Thiosocius teredinicola: one gene and its partner. The protein of the gene in region 1 interacts with the protein of each later gene in a pairwise test. Links are inferred from orthologs where the notes say so. Each region holds a gene or a part of one and is shown in the gene's direction. Other genes may lie near its edges. The genes, in order: glmS and B1781_RS00915.

Region 1 (3,276 bases):
CCGAGGGTGTCAACAATCGCTTGCAACTCGCCACGCTTGAACGCGCTTACCAACAGCATTGCGCCACACAGCTGATGCTGAATGGCGTTACCTTGCGTGACCCGGCGCGCATCGATGTTCGCGGCCGCGTTGAACACGGCAAGGACATCGAAATCGACATCAATGTCGTCCTCGAGGGCGACATTCAGCTCGGCAACAACGTGACCATCGGCGCCAACTGCGTACTGCGCAATGTGCGCATCGCCGACGACGTCATGATCCAGCCGAACTGTGTGCTCGAAGAGGCCATTGTCGGGCCAGGAAGCACGATCGGTCCGTTCGCGCGACTGCGCCCCGGGGCCGAGCTGGTCGGCGGCGCGCACATCGGCAACTTCGTCGAAATCAAGAAGTCGATCGTCGGCCAGGGCTCCAAGGTGAATCATCTGAGCTACGTTGGCGACGCGACCATCGGTGCCGGCGTGAACGTGGGCGCCGGCACGATCACCTGCAACTACGACGGTGCCAACAAACACCGTACGGTGATTGAAGACAACGCCTTTATCGGGTCGAACACGGCACTGGTTGCTCCGGTTACCGTCGGCGCCGGCGCGACGATCGGCGCAGGATCGGTGATCAGCAAGAATGCGCCGGATGAGAAGCTGACACTGACGCGCGCCAAGCAACTCAGTTTGAACTGGCAACGGCCGACCAAGAAGAACAAGTAGACGTCCGTCGTTGTCTCAAGGCCATGGCCTTGCCGCAGCACGAAAGATTGTTCGCCGATCAGCATGACCACCCTTTGATCGGCAGGATGCAGGAGAGAGCATGGTATGTGCGGTATTGTTGGTGCGATCGCAGAGCGCAACGTTGTCCCCATCTTGATGGAGGGCTTACGCCGGCTTGAGTACCGGGGTTACGACTCGGCCGGTATCGCCGTGCGTCATCCGGATGCACGTCTACAGCGCATCCGTTCGGTCGGAAAAGTCTCCGAGCTGCAAAACCTGTTGGACCAAAGTGCCGTCGAGGGCAATCTCGGTATCGCCCACACGCGTTGGGCGACACACGGCATGCCGGCCGAGCGCAACGCCCACCCGCACATGAGCGGCGAGCAGGTTGCGATCGTGCATAACGGCATCATCGAGAATCACGCCGCGCTGCGAGCCGACCTGCAGGCCGCAGGCTTCGAATTCAACTCGGATACCGACACCGAAGTCATCGCCCATCTCCTGGCGGGGCTGTTGGCTGAAGGCCAAAGCATCGCCGACGCCACGCGCAATGCGATCCAACGTTTGGTCGGTGCCTATGCGCTTGCGGTCATCAGCCCGGACGACCCTGACCACATGGTCGTTACCCGCGCCGGTAGTCCCCTGGTCATTGGTGTGGGCGTCGGCGAACACTTTATCGCTTCCGATGTATTCGCCCTGCTGCCGGTTACCCAACGTTTCATCTTTCTTGAAGAGGGCGACCTTGCCGAGATCCGGCGCGACGGGGTCAGCATCTTCGATGCCGAAGGCAAAGCTGTTGAGCGTGAAATACGCACCAGCCAGCTTTCCGTGTCCAATGCCGAGAAGGGTCCATATCGGCACTACATGCTCAAGGAGATCTTCGAGCAGCCCGGCGTGATCGCCGAAACCCTCGAAGGCCGTATCCACCAGGGCAAGTTGCTCGAAGAAAGCTTCGGCCACGTCGCCAAAGAACTGTTCGATAAGACCAAGGCCGTGCAGATCATCGCCTGCGGCACCAGCTACCATGCCGGTCTGGTGGCGCGATACTGGTTGGAAGAGGTCGGCGTACCCTGCCAGATCGAGGTTGCGAGCGAGTTTCGTTATCGCAAAAAGCTCGTCTCGCCCGACACCTTGTTCGTCACGATCTCGCAGTCCGGTGAAACGGCGGACACGCTGGCGGCGTTGCGCGAAGCTAAGCAGTCCGGTTACATCGGCAGCCTCGTCGTCTGCAACGTCCCCGAGAGTTCCTTGGTGCGCGAGTCCGACGTCGCCTTGATGACCCGCGCCGGGCCCGAGATTGGCGTCGCATCAACCAAGGCGTTCACAACCCAGCTCGTCGCGCTACGCCTGATGACCCTCGCATTGGCCAAGCGTCGCGGCTTGAACGCTGAACAGGAAAAAGAATGGGTCGACGAGTTGCAGGCACTGCCGCGCCAGGTCGAAGTCGTTCTGAAACTGAGCGAAGCCATCGAAGAAATGGCGCAGTCTTTTGCCGATATGCACAACGCGCTGTTCCTCGGCCGTGGCACCTTCTACCCGATTGCCATGGAAGGCGCATTGAAGCTCAAAGAAATCTCGTACATCCATGCCGAGGCCTATCCGGCTGGCGAACTCAAACATGGGCCCTTGGCGTTGGTCGACGACCGCATGCCGGTGGTGTGCGCCTTGCCTGACGATCCGTTGCTCGAAAAGGTGCTGTCCAACCTGCAAGAGGTGCGCGCACGCGGCGGCGAACTATTCCTGTTCAGTGACAAGAAGATCAAGATCCCGCTCGACCGCTATCAGAACCTGACGTTGGACGATATCTGCCCGGGTACCGCGCCGATCGTGTACACGATTCCGCTGCAGCTGTTGTCGTATCACGTGGCGATTCTGAAAGGTACCGACGTCGATCAGCCGCGTAACCTGGCCAAATCGGTAACCGTCGAATAATGAAGTGAGGCTCGGCAGGGCCTCATCGCTTTCCGACATACAGCGCACTCGTCTGTATTCAGCGAGAATCACAGCGTCTGCGCGAAGCCGTCACTTATCAGTGGCCGGTGGTCATCCTTGTTCCAAGGATCAATACAACGTTCGCGGTTGCATCATGGTGTCGCCTCGCTACTATGCGTTCGGCGTGAACTAAGGTTGTTCGCCTGCAAGTAGGCGCACCGGGAAATGCGAGGGTCGACTACTTTTTTCAGGTGTTGCTATCGATTGCCTGAACGAGACGATGCGCATGCTTGACAATATTTAGTGTGTGATCGACACTAAGTATCAGGTTACGTGCGGACCGCACGTGACTTCGGTAGACGATTCCGGATAGACCGGAATCGTTTCTAACCAGCAAGGGAGGCTTGCTGACATGTCGAAGTCGTTTGATTTTCTGGTCTTTGTTGGTCGGTTCCAGCCGTTTCATTCCGGACACCTGGCGGTGCTGCGCGAGGCGCTGGGCCAGTCGGAACACATCATCATGCTTTGCGGTTCTGCGCGTCAGCCGCGCACGACCCGCAACCCCTGGTCATTCAACGATATCGAGGCAATGGTCCGCGGATCGTTGGAACAGCCTGAAGCGCAGCGTGTGATCCTCTCA
Region 2 (3,147 bases), 4.6 Mb from region 1 along the record:
CGCGAACGGGCGGTGCGCCAAGCGCGTGACTTCATTCTGCGTCAGTTCGACGACCCGGCACCTGCCGTCGATTTCAGCGATGCACACAAACATGGCTATACGTTCGACGAAGCCGAACGCCTTGCCGCACCGCTACCTCCGCGATCATTGCGGGGCATCGGCTGGAACCTGTACCGCAAGGGACTCACTTGGTCCGGCATGCTGTCTGAAGGCGTTTCGCTAGGACAACGTACCGGCTTCGACTCCGGTAGTACGCTCGACTATGTCTACCGCAACCAGGTGAACGGACTGACACCGCTGGGGAGGATGATCGATCGCAACTATCTCGACGCCGTCGGCTGGAAAGGCATTCGGCGGCGCAAGGTACACATCGGCGAGTTGATCCGCGCCGCCATGCAACATCTGCGCGACCAGGATCGCGCGGTCAAGGTGCTTGATATCGCGGCCGGACACGGACGCTATGTTCTCGACGCGCTCACCGCAGACAGCGGCAAACCCGACGCCATCGTCTTGCGCGATTTCAGCGACATGAATGTCGAGGCGGGCCAACGGATGGTCGAGCAAAAACATCTCGGCGACATCGCGCACTTTGAACAAGGCGACGCCTTCGACACTGATTCGGTGGCGGCCGCCCAACCGGCAACCACGATCGGCATCGTTTCGGGGCTGTACGAACTCTTTCCCGACAACGACCTGGTCCGACGGTCGCTCGCCGGCATGGCCAGTGCTGTCGAACCCGGTGGCTACCTGATCTACACCGGCCAACCCTGGCATCCGCAACTGGAGATGATTGCCCGGGCATTGACCAGCCACCGCGATGGCGCCGCCTGGGTGATGCGTCGCCGCACGACCGCCGAGATGGATCAGTTGGTGCGCGATGCCGGTTTCGAGAAGATCGAACAACGCATCGACGAATGGGGCATCTTCACCGTCGGCCTGGCGCGCCGGGTTACAGCGTGAACCCGATGGATGGCAAACAAGGGTATGCCATTCAGTGGGGGCGCAGCCTCGCCTGGCTCGCGCTGCTCGGCCCGCTGTTCTTCATCAGCTATGGATGGTCCAACCAATTGGCTGCCGAACGCCAGATCACGACCAGCATCGTGTTCGGCTGGGAGCAGCAGATTCCGTTTTGGGCCTGGACCATCGTGCCCTACTGGTCAATCGACCTGCTGTACGGCCTATCGTTTCTGCTGTGCCGCACACGCCGTGAGGTGGATCGACATGCACTGCGGCTATTGACGGCACAGCTCATAGCTGTGGCCTGTTTCGTACTGTTCCCACTGCAATACAGTTTTGATAAACCGCCGGTCGATGGGTTCTTCGGCTTGTGGTTCGACGCCCTGGCCGCCTTCGATCAGCCTTATAACCAGGCGCCCTCTCTGCATATCGCATTGCTGGTCATCATCTGGCACAGTTTCGCCGCGCATGTCACGCGCTACTGGCGTTGGTTGATCAATGCCTGGGCTATCCTGATCGCGGTCTCCGTGCTGACGACCTACCAGCATCACTTCATCGACGTGCCGACCGGCGCCCTGCTCGGCTTTGTCTGCCTGTGGCTTTGGCCCGATACACAACAAAGCCCGCTAAGACGCGGTGTGGTACCAACCGAACGACACCGGCGTCTCGCCAGCTACTACGCCATCGGCAGCATGATCTTCGGCGCCATGGCATTGTTCGGCGGCGTGGCACTGTGGTCACTGTGGCCCGCCGTTTCGCTGGCCATGGTCGCGGTGATCTACGCCTGGAGTGGCGAACGAGGCTTTCAGAAAACGCGCACCAGGCAGAGCATCGCCGTCGCCGTGCTGTTGGCCCCCTATCATCTGGCCGCCTGGATCAATTCACGGCTATGGACATGGCGCAAACCCGAGCCTAGTCACATCACAGAGGGGGTGTGGCTCGGCCGCTTCCCGACCGGAGACGAATTCGCACGGCTCGGTTTCACTGCGTTTGTCGACCTCACTGCGGAACTCAATCCGCCGACAGGCATCGCGCATGTCGCCAATGTGCCGATGCTCGACCTGGTGCCGCCAACCCCGACGCAATTGCGCGAAGCAGCCGCGCACATCGAGCGCCTGCATCGTGCCGGCGGCAACCTGTTGGTGAGCTGTGCACTTGGCTATTCACGCAGCGCGCTGGCGGTCGCCGCATGGTTGTGTGTGAGCGGTCGGACGCACTGCTGGGAGACGGCTTTGCAACATGTGAGGGAACAACGCCCGCAGGTGGTGCTGGGCGCCAAGTGGATCGACAACCTCAGGACGGCAGTGCAGCAGCAGTCACCAGCGATGCCCTGATGTCACCATCGTCTTCAATGAGCACCGATCAGCACGCAGCGCGGGCCGCGCAGACTGCCCGGCGACTGCGAAACGGCGCATGGCTGGCACTGGTCTCGATACTGGCCGGCGTGCTGGCGTTCATCGCGGTCGGCGTCGCTGGCCTTGCGAGCAACACCGCCTGGCTGGTCGTGTCGATCGCTGCCGGGGCCGCTCAGCTCTATCTCGCCGCCAGAACCCAGTTTGATGCAACCGTCTTCCATCGCTGGGCCAATCAGTGGAAGACAGGCACAGACCCACACGCCGACATGGCCGCATTCGACCGGAAAATAGGCCGCGACACCGATCCGCCGCGCTCGCTGGACGCCCGAATCGAGGGCGCAATGCGGCTCCTCCGCTATCAGGGCGCCATGCTGTTGGTGCAACTGGTCGCCTCGGCACTGGCTTTCCTGCTGCCTTAAAGCGGTTATGGACCAGCCGGCTTCGCCGCCGGGTGGCCGGAATTACGGTACGATACGCGCTATTCCGCCGCATAGATGTTGTCACCCATGAAGGTATGCATTCTTTCCGACAGCCATGACCATATCGCGCTGATCGACGCCGCCGTCGCCGATGCCAAGGCAGCTGGCGCCGAGGCCGTGTTGCACTGTGGCGATCTGGTCGCGCCGAGCACACTGCATTGCCTGGAAAAGTACGGCCTGCCGGTGCACGTCATCCACGGCAACAACACCGGTGACCTGTACGCCCTGACCCAACTGGCGCACAAACCCGGCGGCGTCGTGCGCTTTCACGGCATGGACGCGGGCATCGAGCTGGCCGGCAGACGCATCTTTCTTGTGCACTACCCACACTATGCACGCGCCATGGCGGCAACCGG

The links.
Region 2: the proteins of glmS (region 1) and B1781_RS00915 interact in binary tests that used the Escherichia coli proteins (3 or more experiments, as listed by UniProt). The link is inferred for Thiosocius teredinicola from one-to-one orthologs.

The regions. Positions count from the first base shown.
Region 1 is NZ_CP019936.1:4,759,410-4,762,685, reverse strand. Bases 271-3,222 are described here. They hold glmS (glutamine--fructose-6-phosphate transaminase (isomerizing)), read left to right. Parts: upstream 271-809; coding sequence 810-2,636; downstream 2,637-3,222. Other genes in these bases: B1781_RS22540 (bifunctional nicotinamide-nucleotide adenylyltransferase/Nudix hydroxylase), read left to right, coding at 3,049-3,222; glmU (bifunctional UDP-N-acetylglucosamine diphosphorylase/glucosamine-1-phosphate N-acetyltransferase GlmU), read left to right, coding at 271-704. In the rest of the region: more of glmU, read left to right, coding at 1-270; more of B1781_RS22540, read left to right, coding at 3,223-3,276. UniProt on the Escherichia coli protein: Catalyzes the first step in hexosamine metabolism, converting fructose-6P into glucosamine-6P using glutamine as a nitrogen source.
Region 2 is NZ_CP019936.1:195,151-198,297, reverse strand. Bases 306-3,128 are described here. They hold B1781_RS00915 (phosphatase PAP2/dual specificity phosphatase family protein), read left to right. Parts: upstream 306-965; coding sequence 966-2,291; downstream 2,292-3,128. Other genes in these bases: B1781_RS00905 (metallophosphoesterase family protein), read left to right, coding at 2,819-3,128; B1781_RS00910 (hypothetical protein), read left to right, coding at 2,309-2,731; B1781_RS00920 (bifunctional alpha/beta hydrolase/class I SAM-dependent methyltransferase), read left to right, coding at 306-960. Outside these bases: more of B1781_RS00920, read left to right, coding at 1-305; more of B1781_RS00905, read left to right, coding at 3,129-3,147.